DNA from 3 places in the Alicyclobacillus sp. SO9 genome. Region 1 is predicted to be linked to each of the others. Evidence: riboswitches for the same ligand, from Rfam matches in the RefSeq annotation. Region 1 holds a riboswitch; each other region holds the start of a gene.
The links. Region 1 has a riboswitch for cyclic di-GMP ahead of GI364_RS05205 (hypothetical protein). Riboswitches for the same ligand answer to the same signal wherever they lie in the genome.
Positions count from the first base shown of each region.

Region 2: another riboswitch for cyclic di-GMP. It lies ahead of GI364_RS02770 (Flp family type IVb pilin); the one in region 1 lies ahead of GI364_RS05205 (hypothetical protein).
Region 3: another riboswitch for cyclic di-GMP. It lies ahead of GI364_RS13120 (sensor domain-containing diguanylate cyclase); the one in region 1 lies ahead of GI364_RS05205 (hypothetical protein).

Region 1 covers NZ_CP066339.1:1,163,746-1,169,128, forward strand. Annotated here, with positions in the region: gene GI364_RS05190 (MFS transporter) at 1-609, shown strand, start outside; gene GI364_RS05195 (cytochrome c oxidase assembly protein) at 643-1,446, opposite strand; gene aspD (aspartate 4-decarboxylase) at 1,746-3,392, shown strand; cyclic di-GMP riboswitch class I at 3,592-3,677, shown strand; gene GI364_RS05205 (hypothetical protein) at 3,786-4,559, shown strand; gene GI364_RS05210 (hypothetical protein) at 4,556-5,017, shown strand; gene GI364_RS05215 (hypothetical protein) at 5,010-5,383, shown strand, end outside.
Region 2 covers NZ_CP066339.1:639,874-645,256, forward strand. Annotated here, with positions in the region: gene GI364_RS02755 (sensor histidine kinase) at 1-170, shown strand, start outside; gene GI364_RS02760 (hypothetical protein) at 163-1,590, shown strand; gene GI364_RS02765 (LuxR C-terminal-related transcriptional regulator) at 1,668-2,339, shown strand; cyclic di-GMP riboswitch class I at 2,509-2,601, shown strand; gene GI364_RS02770 (Flp family type IVb pilin) at 2,668-2,838, shown strand; gene GI364_RS02775 (TadE/TadG family type IV pilus assembly protein) at 2,911-3,288, shown strand; gene GI364_RS02780 (pilus assembly protein TadG-related protein) at 3,303-4,292, shown strand; gene cpaB (Flp pilus assembly protein CpaB) at 4,570-5,322, shown strand.
Region 3 covers NZ_CP066339.1:2,818,963-2,824,345, forward strand. Annotated here, with positions in the region: gene GI364_RS13085 (ABC transporter permease) at 1-334, opposite strand, end outside; gene GI364_RS13090 (ABC transporter ATP-binding protein) at 331-1,233, opposite strand; gene GI364_RS13095 (PLD nuclease N-terminal domain-containing protein) at 1,233-1,421, opposite strand; gene GI364_RS13100 (sigmaY antisigma factor component) at 1,452-1,670, opposite strand; gene GI364_RS13105 (YxlC family protein) at 1,667-2,065, opposite strand; gene sigY (RNA polymerase sigma factor SigY) at 2,037-2,585, opposite strand; gene GI364_RS13115 (hypothetical protein) at 2,763-2,918, opposite strand; gene GI364_RS13120 (sensor domain-containing diguanylate cyclase) at 2,958-3,818, opposite strand; cyclic di-GMP riboswitch class I at 3,964-4,053, opposite strand; gene GI364_RS13125 (aspartyl-phosphate phosphatase Spo0E family protein) at 4,425-4,691, opposite strand; gene GI364_RS13130 (YitT family protein) at 4,880-5,383, opposite strand, start outside.

The DNA.
Region 1 (5,383 bases):
AACGGCTTTCGTTATATTCACAGGAACCGATATATCTTTGGGATAATTGTGCTGGTCGGGCTGCACTGCTCTTTGACAATGGCATTCTTGGGAATGTTGCCGAAGTACGTTCAACAAGGATTGGGAGCGAAATCGAGTTTCTATGGTGTTTTAATGAGCATGGTAGGTCTAGGGTCTATTTTTGGTACTTTATTTTTAGCTGGAGTTAAGAGCCACGCACTGCGCATGAAACTGTTTTGGACAAGCGCAGTTCTGAGTGGCTTGTCGTTGTCTTTCCTTGGTGAAAGCAGCAGCAACACTGTGGCTGTCGTTGCAATTATACTCGTCGGTGCCTCTCAAGCACTGTTCATGACACTGACGGTAGCTTTCGTGCAAGAGGCAACCGCTGAACACGTTCGAGGTCGTGTTACAAGTGTGTATCTCGTACTCGCAGCCGGCCTCATGTCATTGGCAAACTGGGGGTACGGGTGGTTGGCAAATGTGGTAGCACCGAAGTACATCATGCTCACCGCAGGACTTCTTTTTACAGTTGTCGTAGGGATATATTGGCTTGCCACTCGCAACAAGCCGTTAGGTAAACCGGTCTCGAATGAAATGCTTGAGTTATGATCAAACAAGTTTCGGCCAAGCACGGATCCTGGATTACGCGTACCACACCAGTTCATCTTGGGCAAAATACTCTTTCAGAGCAAAAATACCGTAGGCGCCCGCCATGAAAAAGGCCATAATCAGTGCTCCCAACTGCATATCGCCAAGCGGTGACAGCCAAGCAATCATTCTCGGGGCATGAACGTAAAAAGGATACCAGGGGTGTTTGGCAATAAACAAGAGTACGACAAGCGGCATCATGAGGTTGTAGTTGTAGAGCAAGTACAGCAATCTCTGTCCCGGTTTCAATCTCGGAAGATGGGGGCTTTCAATTAACAAAGGTGCCCACATGAAGGCTGCAATAATGAAGAAGACGCTGTGTTCAAAGAAATGAAATGGGTCACTGACGAGTGCCAGTCCATACAATGGTGGTGTGTGAAACAGCGATAGTACAACATTAAAGACGCCTCCTGCTACGAGGGGATGGGCCCACTTCCGAATGAGCCAGCGCGTTTTTCGCGAATTCCACAGGAAATGGTAGGCGCGCAAAGGCAGGCCCTTCAGGATCAGCGGCGCCATGACGACAATCTCCAGCATATGCTGGAGCATATGTGCGCTGAACAAGTAATTATCTGATAAATAATCGAGTGGACCGCCAAAAGAAAAATACATCAGCCAACAGCCAGCCAAAAATGAGGCTGTTTGCTTGGACGAAGTTAAATGTCGCTCTCCAAACAAGCGGGTTGCGACGCTTCCGTGTACAAGAATCAAATATATAATTTGAATGAGAATCGCCACACTGAAAACAGTGGGCTGCCATAAGTCCCGCGGATTTGCATGGATCAGTGCGCTAAGCACGCCGCTTCCCCCTTGTTTAATTAAGACTGTAAATTTAGATTTGTTGAAGGTTCTATGTCTTTATTTAGTATAACGACATTTCTGCTTATCTGCATCCTCCGTAGTGTTTATCAGAGACGATCAACCGATTCATTCACACCATATCGTTTTGGCGAGGCCGAAGTGGTACGACCGGGACTTCGACTTACTCCAGATTTGTGCATAGCGGGGATTTGTATCGCACATACTCCAATTTAATGAGAAAAGACACACACCATTCATTGAGGTCCTGTTTTGCTGCAGGCAAGAGGAGAAGTGCCATGACGACAGATGTGAAATCGAGTTTGGAAGACCGTAGAAGGGCAGAAAAACCATATGAGAAAATCAGTCCGTTTGAGTTCAAAAATAAACTAATATCACTAGCCAAAGAGCACGAAAAACAGAGTGCGAAAGCGATGTTGAATGCTGGACGCGGAAATCCAAACTGGATTGCAGCAACGCCAAGAGAAGCTTTCTTCGCATTGGGAAGGTTTGCTGTTGAGGAGAGCCGGAGAACCTGGAATCAACAAGACTTGGCAGGAAAGCCAAGTGGCGACGGCATTGCTCAGCGTTTTAAAGAGTTTATAGACCGCCATCAACACGAGGAGGGTGTGGCACTCCTTCAGGACATTGTGGACTATGGCATTGACCGCAATGGATTTTCGCCCGACGAATGGATTCATGAACTCGTCGATGGTATTATCGGCGACAACTACCCCATGCCCGATAGGATGCTTGTACACTCTGAGAGCATTGTTCACGATTTTTTACTTCAGGAATTATGCGGGAATGACACTTCTTTGGGGAAGTTTGACTTGTTTGCCGTCGAGGGAGCAACAGCAGCAATGTGCTATCTATTTGATTCTCTCCAAGAGAATCGTCTGCTTGCAAAAGGCGCTAAAGTAGCTGTCATGGTTCCTATATTTCCGCCTTATGTTGAGATTCCTAAACTGTGGCGATACAATTTTGACGTCGTAGAGATCCGTGCTTTTGGCACGGATGGAGAGGGTCGTCATACATGGCAGTATCCAGAGTCTGAACTCAATAAATTGCGGGACACGTCAATTCACGCGTTGTTTCTGGTCAATCCCAGTAATCCTCCTTCAGTGGCTATGAACAAGCAGAGCGTGGCTACCCTCAAAGCAATTATCAAGGAATCGAATCCCAGTCTCATGATTATTTCGGACGATGTATACAGTACGTTTGTAGAAGGATACCGGTCCTTGATAGCAGAATTGCCCTACAATACGCTGTGTGTGTATTCTCTCTCGAAATACTTTGGTGTTACTGGGTGGCGTCTTGGTGTGATTGCTTTACACAAAGAGAATGTGTTTGACGATTTATTGAAAGGGCTCCCGGAAGAGACAGTCCAGATGTTAAATCAACGATATTCATCTATTACGGAAGAACCTGCCTCGATTCGATTTATTGACAGGGTCGTCGCAGACAGCCGTCAAGTTGCCTTGAACCACACAGCCGGATTGTCAACACCACAGCAAATTCAAATGACCTTGTTTGCAGCATTTGCACTTCTTGACACGAAAAACACTTATAAGCGCCTCACTATGGATATCTGTCAACGACGCATGCGTCTGCTTTATGAAGGTTTGGAACTGCCCATGCCGAAAATCCCTAACGATGCAGACTACTACACAGAGTTTGATCTGCAGCACTGGGCGGGCCATCACTATGGGAAGGACTTTGCACAGCATCTGGAAGAGAATTATGAACCCCTGGACATTCTCTTTCGCTTAGCGGAACAATCGTCAATTGTGCTGCTAAATGGCGGAGGATTTCATGGGCCAAAGTGGTCCATCCGTGTCTCCTTGGCAAATTTGGAGGACCAGGCTTATCGAGAAATTGGCGGAGAACTTCACCGCGTTCTTGAGGACTATGTCAAGGAGTGGCGAGTTTCCCGTCAAAAGTAACAATTACACAGTTCTTTCACACGTTACTTTTACACACTGCTTCGCGATGTCGTCTTGCTCAAGAATTTATGAATCTTAATACTCAGAGCAGGCAGGATTTCGACAGCATCTGCAGAATAAGAGCGTATATGCACAGGAGACGTTGCAGAAGGGGCATCTTTGGCCCTAAATAGACATGGGTTGCTTTTCAACATCAAGCATAATTTGTTGGCAAACCCCAGGAAACTGAGGGACGCAAAGCTATGGGCCTAAAGCACTTTGTGCAAGGGTTGCCAGGTTGCACTATTGTGATAAATCTGGCCTCAGGCCGGATTTTATTTTGTATTTGCAGTGTTTTCCATGATTTGTTTATGAAGTAAATTTTGTAAAAATCCACTGAAAAGGAGGGTCGATATGGCACGTCCACCAAACAAACCAAAACGCAAGTCAAAGAAGGATACTGAGGCCTCGCCGCTGGCTACTAATATTATTGTTATTGCAATTGCCATTCCTCTGATTTCTATGATAAGTCTTTACAGCCTTCAAAGTGACAAATGGGTTCACGGGGAGACCTTCTGGCTGATAAGCCGCGCTGCTGCCGTGGCGGCTTTCGTGGTTCTTACCTTAATCGTTGTGCTTGGGTTGCTCTTGAGCCATCCAAGAAACAAAGACACGTGGCGCTGGACTGTGCACCTTTTGTCATGGCACCAGTCGTTGATGGCAGCTTTGTTCATCCTCATTGGTTTGCACTTATTCTTCACTCTGTCTGACCCGAAGTCAGGTGTTACATTGCAGCAGGTATGGTTTCCGATTCACGCCCGCTATTATCCTTTGGCCATGGTAGCAGGGGCGGTTGCAGTCTACGGTCTCCTTATCATCATGATAAGTCTGGGATTGAGGAGAGTCACAAAAATGTGGTTACCATTGCACAGAATGTCTTGGCTTGTATGGGGACTGGTTTTTGCACATGGGGTTTTTGGCGGAACAGATACTGTGCGCTTACAGATGATGTATTGGATATCTGCAGGGGTTGTGGTTGTCACCTTTTACTGGCGCCATTGGGTCAACAATCAAAGGCGTCGAGCCAATCAAACGCCGCAGCCGGTTCCAGAGAGCACAGGCACTCCGAGCCATGCTCCTGATTTAGCCAGTTCTACAATTTCTAATCCGAAAGGAGGGTCTATATGAAACCAGCATGGAAACGCGCACTATTAGCCGCAGCCACTCTTGGCTTTGCAGTGACTGGATACGCTGAGGCACAGCCGCTTCACAGATTAATTCCTAAATCTCCGGGTGCTGCGACTCTGACAAATCAGGATTATGTGTCGCTAAACGCAGCAGTGAAGCAACAAACAGCCGATCTCCAAAAACAGATAAAACAGCTCACGAGTGAGGTCAAGCAGGCTCAGCAGAGTGATAAAGACGCTAGTGTCTCACTTGAGAAATTGCAAAAACAGGCAGTGTCTCTGCAACAGCAGTTGACGGCCAAGCAGGTCGCAGCCAAGCAGGCACAGCAACTCGCCTTGGCACGTTCTGCAGCGCAGGCGCGTCAGTTAGCCCAGCGAGTTAGCCCGCCGAAAGTCCAGAGTGTAACTCGGGCTTCAGGGAAATCTGACGATGATGGTGGTGGCGGACACGATGATTAAACCTTGGCAAAAAGCGGCACTTAGCGTACTTGCAAGTCTCGGTATATATGGGATTTTGCTGCACTCCATTGAAGCAAATACACGGAAGTCGAACCATGACGCGGCTCTGATTCGTGCTGAAAAGGAACAGTACCAATTACTTGAGACGGAGTTGAAGAAACAACAAGTTGCCTTGGTCCAGTTACATTTGGCACTGACGAAAGAGCACGCTAAAAAACTCCAAATCGAAGCCAAGATGGCTGATGCGAGAAGTCAAATTGACAAACTCAAGAGTGGAATCCAGGTAGCTGCTGTTCATGTGTCGAATGCACAACACGCGGCTGCCAAGGTATCCGTTCCGACGCCTTCAGTAACCGTTTCCAATCC
Region 2 (5,383 bases), 520 kb from region 1:
GTATACGAGACGACGGCAAGGGCTTTCAGCAGACGAGCAATTCCTTAATCTCATTTGGGTTGCAAGGTATGGAGGAACGTATGGCTCTTGTCGGAGGGATTGTAAGGGTTCATTCTACAGTGGGGCATGGGACAACTGTTGTTTGTGAGGTTCCGAGATACAATGACTGATTTGTTGAAAATGGGTTTAGAACACTACTATGGCCAAAATTACTATGCTGCTCGCGACGTGTGGGAGCGAGGATTGCAGCAGATTCAGGACAGCAGTGAAGAGGCAGCCTATAGGAATGCTCTAGGGGCCGTGTATGATGTGATACGAGGAGAAGACGTCTCGCGGGAGTACTTTGAACGCGCGGTCCAACTGGAAAGTGACGTTCCGCTCTCTTCTCTTGCAATGAAGGCACGTACAAATTTGCTTTATGTCCTTATTCGCTCGGGACATGTGGATACTGCATTAAGCATGGCGCGCGATACGGAGAAACTCCCATATGAGGGAGAGCCTTTGCGTCAAGCCACCTTTCACGTGGCTCTGCTCCACGTTCTGTCCCATGCCGAGCTGTACGATGAAATTTTGGGGCGAATAGACACATCTGCTCAACTCTTCAGTGCAGTTGATTCCATCGATGACTATCATCGCCATTTTGCAATGATGTATCACTATGCTGGGTACGCCGCACAAATGCTCGGTCGACATGCGCAAGCGATTGACTATTACAACTTGGCTCTGGAAATACGCCCGAGTCCAGAAACGTGGCGGGACTTGGCCAAGATATACCTGTTGCAAGACAGAATTGAAGATGCTCTGGCCTGTATAGATGAACTCTACCCGGTCATTTGGCACCTGACAGCCGTCACTCAAAAGGTAGAGTTGGCTCATACGTTGGAACTGTTGGCCATGTTCGCTTGGGTCTCAGGTGCCACCACGCTGTACCGTAAGTGTACGGAACGAGCAGAACTGTATTTTGGCCAAGAGTCACGTTGGGTTGAATGGCTTCAAGTGCAGGATTTAGGCAGCCGCTTGAATAATATGAATGTACGGATAAATGCTGATAGGGTTGATTTGAATCAATGGAAGGGCTTTTTGGATGAACTGAACTTGCTGGACGGGTTTAATGCTGTGTTTCCTGGCTTATGGAGACCCCTTCAACAGGCGGCATCTCTCAGTACCAGGATATACAGCCGGTGCAGAGGTGTTGGGGAAGCAGTTGAACTGCGTCTGCTGGAAGGAGCGGCACGCTTAAGCTATTTGGGCCTGACGGCATTGACTGCCGTAGAATCTGAAGCGGTGCAAATTCTAGTCGATTCGAGCAGACATAAAGAACTGGCAACGCTGACATTGCGCTCACTGGAGACCTATCCAGAGATGAGCCGATACATAGAGGTTATCAAAGGCTGCAGGACGATGAATATCAGATTGGACAGTAAAGAGGCGTACATGGCTGCGTCACTAAACATATCGCTGCAATATGTAGAATCTGTTGAGTTCCGAAAAATGACTCATGAACAAGCACGTAATGACATCCTAGACAAGTACAAACGCAATGTACCGAGTGATATCATAAGGGTCTTTACCAATCTTTTCAGTGCGTAGGCTGCGTCGAATCCAGTGCATGTCACAAATGTCGTTTGGGACGCGGTAAAGGGAAGAGAGTCCAGGAGAGATGTATTGTGCAACCTGTCAATGTCTATACGTACATATCGCGGGAGTTAATCAGTATTGCTATAGAAGCAGTGTTTTCGTCGCAAAAAGGATATGAGTTTGCGGGGGTCTATGAAGGCCGCAGCAAGCGTCTTGGAAATATCAATAATGTAGTGGACCATGTGGTGACGGATATTGTGGTCACAGACATCGGTTTGGAAGAAAGTAACGTTGAATCCCCTTTGCTCGTGATGAAAAGGCAGTGGTTGGGGCTGCGGTGTCTCTATCTGTTGCCTTCACAGTCAGATGATTCTCTCATTTTGCGCGCATTGCGTTCGGGTGCGGACGGGTTTATTTACGAATCGGCCAGTAAAAGTGTCTTGCTGCAGGCGATGAAGACGATAGCCAGCGGACACTCATTTTTACAGCCTGACATTACACCCATTGTTCTGACGGAACTCAGAAAATCTCGCTATCCTATTCAAGAGTCCGATGTCAGTGTAGACCTGACCGAGAGAGAGCGGATGCTCTTGCAACTGTCAGCCGACGGCCTAAGCAATCAACAAATAAGTGACGTGCTTCACGTACACGAAAAGACAGTGAGAAATATGTGGTCTATGTTGTTCCAGAAATTGGGTGTTGGTGACAGGACTCAAGCAGTACTCTGGGCGATTCGCACTGGAAATGCTGAGTTGCGGTGAACCATGGGCCTTGCAACGGGAAACAGTTCTCCAGAAGTCTTTGTCCATTCTGCGAAATCTGACGTAAATTCGCGGATTCGGGACAAAAGTCTGATATGTACGATGACAAAATGCCGTAGAATCTATCAATTTTCTTGACGTATTATAGGCTTAGGCCAAAAGACAACAAGATCAATAAAGGCAAACTTCAAGAAATTGGAGGGCGCAAAGCCATGGGTCTACGGTCGTCTGATGTGACGACTACGATTGCCAGGTTGCTGATCTGGGTGGTAAAACGCACTCGGTTCTGCGACCCGGTGGAGAAGTCATCCACGGGGAGGTGTGAGCGATGCGGTTTATTCGGAATCTTTCAAATCGTTTTCGCGGAAAAGAAGAAGGACAGAGTTTAGTAGAGTACGGCTTGATTATTGCACTGATTGCATTAGTAGTTATTGTTGCGTTGACGGCTATCGGAGGGAACATCGGCAATCTTTTCAATAATATTTCTAACCATCTTTAATGTTTACCGTCCGTTGCAGCAGAGGTTTCTGTTGCAATGGACGGTTTTTATTCTGCTCAGGAGGGTTCCGGCATGAGGCGATACTCCCGCGAAGAAGGTCAATCTCTGATTGAGTTTGCCCTGGTGCTGCCGGTTCTCTTGCTGCTGTTAATGGGAATTGTTGATTTCGGACGAGTGCTGTCGGCCTATTTGGTCGTGTCTCAGACAGCGCGGGATGCAGTTCGGTACGCCAGTATCGGCGGTTCGAATGCTGCGGTCGGACAGGCCGTGCAAAGAGATGCCGGTATGCTGGGTGCCGTCTCCTGGACGATGGACCCGACTGCGCCGACGTCCGGACAGCCGGTTTCCGTTACCGTTTCACATACGGTCAATATCTTCGATCCGATTATGAGTATGGTTCTGGGCAGTCACTACGCGGTCACGGCAACCGCGACAATGCGAGATGAGTGATTGGTGGTGAACTGATGAAACGCAGCCAAATGCATCACAGTTGTGGCTGGCTGTCAGCTCTCTTCAAACGGCTGGTGCTGTGTGCGCTGTATCGCTGGCATCGTGAAGAGAGCGGGAATGTACTGGTTCTGACCGCCTTATCCTTTGTTGCACTATGCGGCTTCGGCGCGCTCGTGGTCGATGCCGGCATGTTAGATGTGCAGTACCGGAAAGCCCAGTCCGGAGCGGATGCAGCAGCTCTGGCAGGTGCGCAGCAGCTGTTGCAAGGGGCTAAGACTGCTGCTCAAACGGCCGTTCACTACGGGCTTCTCAATGACCAGAAGGTTACGTATCAGGCTACAGCTGATATCCAGACAAATACGGTCTCTGTAGCAGGCAAGGCAACGAGTCCCCTGTGGTTCGCGCGGGTTCTGGGAAAGAACACTGCCAGTTATCAGGTGAACTCGAAGGCGGCGGTTGGAACGCTGGTATCTGGTGTTGGCATGGTGCCGATTGCTGTGACGAAGCAAACACTCGTCTATGGACAAACCGTCATTCTGACATCCGGTGCCGGCGGCGGGTCGGCAGGGAACTATGGTTTTCTCGATTTCTCGGGAAATGGTGCGAAAGGTGTCGAGTGCGACTTGGAACACGGATACGACTTTCCTATGCATGTGGGTGAAACTGTGTCGACCGAGACGGGTGTGATGAAGGGTCCTGTTGAACAAGCAATTGAGTACAGGCTGCATGAATCCTGTGATGACAGTGCCTGCAACTCTTTTGCGACGGCAACGTCAGATTGCTCGCGTGTAATGTACCTTCCTGTCATCAATGCGCTGCCGCAGAACGGGAAAAAACAGGTGACTATTCTGGGATTTGCCGCCTTCTTCCTGGAGGGACTGCAGGGTAAAGGCGGACACCAGGAGATCGTAGGGCGATTTATTCAAATGGTCCGTCCCGGTACCTTGGGGCAGGGAACAAACTACGGCACCTATGCGGTGAAGTTAGAGCCGTCAGCCGGATAACGCAGTGAATGGCTTATCAAGTGTAAAAAGCAAAGCGGACTGAGGACTTTCCGTTGGATTGAAAGCATGTGCGTGGATTGAAAGCATGTGCGTGGATTGAAAGCATGTGCGTGGATTGAGAGCATTCGCGTGGATTGAGAGCATTTGTGTGGATTGAGAGCATTTGTGTGGATTGAGAGCATTTGTGTGGATTGAGAGCATGTGCATGGATTGAAAGCATGTGCGTGGATTGAGAGCATTTGCTTGGATTTAGGGCTTTCGGTGTGGAGGTGACAGGGTGGCTCGACGGTCTTATCTTTTTTTGTTTCTGATTTCGCTGGTGCTGGCCATCCTCACAGCTCTGGTGATTGCTAAGGAAATGAAGGCATGGAAGCATGCCAATACAGGAGAAAAACAGATACAAGTGGTAACAGTGGTTCAAACAGTACCTGCACATCAGGTGATAAACGCAAATGACGTGACGCTCAAGGGTGTCGCAGCATCGGCAGTCGGTCCCGGTGCGTTGCGGCAATTGTCGAACGTTGTGGGGATGTATGCGGCAACAACGTGGGTACCGGGTCAGCAGGTCCTGGCGGGAATGGTGACATCCAAAACCAGCAGCCAGTCTTTTCCGCTGCAAATTCCCCAGGGTAAGCGGGCCTTCACGGTACCAGATACAGCGGTAGTTGGCGTAGACCATTTGGTCTCCCCCGGCGATCACGTTGATGTGCTGGTCAGCTATAAAAACAAGACCGGGCAGTCGCAGGTGAAAACTCTGCTGCAGGACATCGTTGTGCTGTACGCGGATACAGGTCCAGTCACGGGCGGGAGTGTGGCGACGGCGTCATCGGGATCGGCCAAAAAAGCAGGGCAAAATGCGAGTCAATCGCAAGCAAATCAAGTGGACACCTTGACACTGGCTGTTACACCCCAGCAGGCAAACGAACTGGACTATGCCATTGCCAATGGACAGATTCACTTAAGTCTGCGAAATCCAAAGGATACCGGCAAAAGTGCGGTTACAGCGGTAAACCCTTCGAATTTTCATTAGAGACACAGGCAATTGAACGGTGAGGGACACAGAGGGTCGCCAGCACATGTGGACCCTGTGA
Region 3 (5,383 bases), 1.7 Mb from region 1:
TGTGTGACACAGGTTTAACCAGAACCAGGTCGAGCACGCCCTCCCGTCGCTCATTAGAAATACTACCCATAAAGGCCAAGACGAGCACAAGCAGACCAAGACTGTTGTACTGCGACTGCGCCTTTGCAAAAACACCGCCGGCTGAAGGAGTGGGAATGTGAATTACAGTACCCGCTGGCAGACCTCCTGACATTTTCAAGATTTGCGGCATAAAGTACGTTGATATTGGCTGCATCGCACCAAGCAACACAAATACGAGCGGAAGCCAAATCCACTTTCTGTTTTTCCACGACTCAACCACTTCCTTGCTCCACACAATACGAAACTGCATCACTGAACCGCCTCCATGAACAAGTCCTCCAGGGTACTGTAACCAAACTCCAACCGTTCCAGAGGAACATTCTCGTCAACAAAAAATTGCAAAAGAGTGGTACGAATTTGGCTCACGTCACTGACTACGAGAGACATGCTTCCACCTCGGCCCCGGATGTCTTCAACACCTGGAAGCCTCGAGAGTGCCCTGTAATACGGTTCAAGCGAAACATAAGCAGTGATATCCACCTGCGGCTGTGTGTGACTCCTGCGCACTTCTTCTAGGTCCCCTGACAACACGACGCTGCCATTGACAAGGAGGATAATGTCGTTGCTAATCTCCTGTGCATCATGCAGAACATGCGTAGAATACAAAACGGTGGTCTCTCCGCTGAGGTTAGAGAGAAGGGTGAGGATGTCGCGCCTTCCAACGGGATCGAGAGCCGAAACCGGTTCATCCAAAATCAGTATACGCGGCCGATGAATCAATGCTTGGCAAATGCCAAGCCGTTGTTTCATACCTCCGGAATACCCCCTTATGGGTCTCTCTGCTGCTGACTGTAGTCCCAATTGCTCCAGAACATCGTCACTCTTGGCTTTCGCGCGGGCTTTGCTGAATCCGGCCAGACGTGCCACATAGATAAGAAATTCCTTTCCAGTCATCCAGCCGTGAAATCCAGGATTCTGCGGCAAATACCCGATATTTGGACGTATATCATGAACAGGACTCCCTTCCAACCGAATCATTCCCGCAGTTGGAACAAGCAGCCCTGCCAACATCTTGAGCGTGGTTGTTTTACCCGCACCATTCGGTCCCAGCAGCGCGACACAGCGGCCTGCTTCAATGCTAAAGCTAATACCCCGAACAGCTTCGACACTCCCGAAAACCTTCTTTAGACCTTCAACCTCCAGCAGCTTCATCAGCGGTTCTTCCTCCCGAAGACAAAATATAGAACCGGACCGAGAATTTCAACGAAGATGATGACGATTACCCACAGCCACTTTGGACCATTGGTAGACTCAGCGCGAATGCAATCAATCAGTGCAATCACGAGCAAAATGAGTTCGATGAAGACGATTGGAAGTAAGGCACTGATAGGAATACTCATGGATACAACGCCTCCTATGCGATGTGAAAATCATGTGCGAAAAGGGAGTTTCCACTTTCTCCAGACTTTTCGCACAACCAAAAGGTAAACAACGACAGGCAAGGGAGCTTGTATGAGACCCCACAATCCCCAAATCCACGGCCATTTGCCGTGTCTGCGGGCATTCAGAAACAGCCATGTGCCTTGAATTAACAGAATTGCCGCAATCACAACGGCACCCGCCCAGCCTATATTGCCATGCATTTTCATCCTGATTTCTCCCAGAACCGTCGGTTAGCCACAGCTACAACGGGTATCGCTGCGAGTGAACAGACAGACATGACAACTACGGCCGCAAGAAACAAGTACGGCCGAACAACTAAGCTAACCACCCAGCCCGAAATAATGAGAAGTGCGATGGTTAGAAAGAGTACTAAGTCGCGAACCAGTCTCCGTCTCTCTTCTTTTTTAACTCCCTGAACGAGACCTTGAAATTGTGACAACGCCGGAGCGACCCTCGGTGATGCATTTTCCACAAGCTTCAGTGCCTCCAGTAAGTCCTCTAGAAATGCCTCGTCCGAGCCATCCGTTGCCTGGCTTGCGTCACTCATCTGGCTTGTGTCACCTTTACTTGAGTCAGTCTTCTGACTGAGCTTTCGGTTCATTGGCCAGCCACTCCTTTCTCAGGGCGATTAAACCGTTATGAACACGAGACTTCACGGTCCCTGTCGGAACCTTACACATTTTGGAAATCTCCTTATAGTTATAGCCATAGAAATGTTTCAATACCACCGCTGTTCGAGTATCGAGACTCAATCCAGACAAGACATCGACCAATGCTGGCCATTCATCAGGTGAAGTCTCTATTTGCCAGCGGAGGCTGCGGCTTAGCTCGTCGGCTGCTATGAATTCCTTCTCTCGTCTTCTTCGCCGTCGTTCATCAAAAAACAGCCGAGTAGCGATTGTCATAAGCCAAGATGAAAACTTACTTTTGGACGGATCATAGAGGTGAATCTTTTCAATGGCTCGTACCATGGTTTCTTGTGTAAGCTCCTCTGCCCTCGAGCGTTCTAATGTCACCTTCAACAGATATTTGAACACGAACAAATAGTTGCGCTGTAACAACAGCGCCAATGCTTCCTCGTCTCCTTGTTGTGCTGCTGCAGCCTGTAGTAGTTCGTCCATCAAATGGGCAGCCACCTATCCCGTCATTCATTCGGCACCTGAAGTAAACGTCAAGTGCAAGCGGCCTGGTTCGTGCCTCTGCCACACACCCCCCCGGCCATTTCCGACATGCCAGAAGCAAGCGGACACAACTCGTGCTGATGAATCTGTAGACATAGATAGTACGATTCAGGATGGTCAATGGTTCACATTACTCTTTAAGTTTTTTGCAAAAACCTTTAAAACTTGCGTTTTACCATGATGGACCACAAGGACAACCAAAAACGACATCACAATAAAACCAGCGCTTACAGAAGCGCTGGTTGCATATTTGATGACCTTCAGATACGCCATCTTTCAGTCCCACAGCGTTCATGCTGCGTCCAAAACCTTCTACTCTTTACACTCATAGTGAGTTCCCGGCTTCTGTTTGGCTTTGTACAAAGCCTCATCAGCCAACCGAAGCACTTCCTGAAAGGTTGCAGCGTGCATGGGAAACAATGCCATGCCCATACTTGCCGACATTTCCATAGTCACGTTATTGTGTACCCACGGTGCCGACAGTGCAACTCGAAGTCGTTCTGCCAGAAGTATGCTGTCCGATCTTGTTTGAATATGTACAGCGAGTATGAACTCGTCCCCGCCAATGCGTGCTACAATATCCTCTTTTCGTATGACCCCCTGAATGCGCCGAGCAGCTTCTTGCAGGACAGCATCTCCAACCAAGTGTCCCCATGTGTCATTCATTGTCTTTAGACTGTCCACATCAATGACCATTACTGCTACGAGACTGCCGGTTTTTTCTGCTTCAGCAAGGCTCGTGTGCAACCGTTCTTCTAGTCCGTGGCGATTCATAAGTCCCGTCAGGGCATCAAAATGTGCTTCTCTGCGAAGGCGTTGTTCAGTACTCACTCGTTCTGTTATGTCACGCACTGTACCAATTACATGAGGGTTTCCGCCCGCTCTTACAATATCCAATTTTGTCTCACCAATTTGACCTCCGTGGCTGAAAAGGAATGAGATTGGTTTGACGGTTGTCAGAGCATGGTGATACTGCTTGTCCAGAAACTCTGCTTCGTATGGGTCGAGGACATCGTAGAAAGTTGCGCCGTAAGCCATTGAAGTAAGTCCAGCAGCTCTCATAGCAGAGGAATTCATCTTTACGTATCGAAAATCATTGGAGTCATCCAGACGCATCACGAAAACTAAATCCGACATGTTGTCTAATATGAGTTCAACAGGTAAGTCAGACACCCTATTCCCCAACCTTCCAGAATCCTGTCTCTATATTACTTGGCGGTTGTCGTGAGCTTATTGCCGTCCGTTCAACTGCTGTCCATGACCGCATCCCTCCCAAAAAAAAACAACTCAGCCCGCAATCAGACTGAGTCCTAGCCATACGAGCAGCTGGCTGACTTGTCAGGCTCATCCTGATGTAGTCCCTTTAGCTTTGCGTCAGTGCCTTTCAGCACATTTGCCTTTATCGTAAATTCAATTGAGAAATCTGTGGTACGTTGTTCGCCATACCATTCTATGAATATTAGTTCAGTATATGCTGCTTCCACACACTGGTATTTCAACACCTTGCGTAAAAATCCTCCAATACATACTATAATTTGTAACCCATAATCATTATCGGTGCGCCAAAGGACTCCGTATTTACACGCAATAGTTGAATACGCACAATAGTTGTGATGCACCTTTACCGGTTAAAGTACGAACAAACAAAGGGAACGCCCTCCATTCCAATTTACACAAGTGGGAATTGTGTCATTTTAACGAATTGAACCGGCATTTCAACTGAATGCTATGACAGCCAAGCCACCGCGGTTGTGTTTGTCTTATCCATTTCCAATTCATTTAGCAGGGAGGCATCGCAGTTTGTCTGAGAGCAGTGTCATGCCAATCTAAAAAATCTGTAAGCGAGCCCAAACCATGAATTTCTGTGTTTGTATCGTACCGATATAATGTGGTTTCATAACTTGAATCTTTCAAGAGTTGTTGAACTTTCACAATATAGTCGTCCAACTGTTCACTGACAGCAATCACTTCTGGATGTGTCAAACTGCCCCGTTCATGTGCTAGGTCAATCATTTTGCACCGAAGGTGTTCTATTAGTTGATTCATTGCAACGTCCGCCCTCCCCTCTTCCACTAAGAAGCAACAACGCTCCCAAGCGTAACACATTGTCTAAACCAAATTTGTCACAACGTGTCGAAGGGGAAATAAAACATTAAAAATTCGTTAATTCTCTGCTCGAGTCGCGATGTTCTGCCATAAATAAATGTCGATGCAACAGCTTGGACAACACAGTCTCACCATATTTGCTTGAAATGTCCAATCACGTTCTGTGTTGCAATCACGCTGATAAAAGCTTTGGAATCGTTCTCGAGCACAATGGTTCGCAGTTGAGTGAGTTGTACGTTGGTAGTAACGCAGAGCAGTACATTTTTAGGGTGATTTGAGTACGTTCCGACTGCATTCCAACTGGTAACGCCGCGAATCATATTCGCTGTAATAGCTCTTGAAACTCTCTCTCCGTGTTCTGTGATGATAATCACAGAGACGCGGCCAACATGATTTAGCAGTACTGCGTAAGCCTTGGAACTCGCGAAAATTGATATTAATGTATACATGGCCACTTGTATGTTGAAGAGAAATACCGATAATACAATAATTACAGCATTAAAAATCAGATTTAAATTGGCGACCGTTACATTCCTATGGCGCGCAATGACCCTCGTGACTATATCCAGGCCGCCTTGAGAACCGCCGAGGCGTAAAACAATGGCACACCCGCCTCCGGACAGCACACCGCC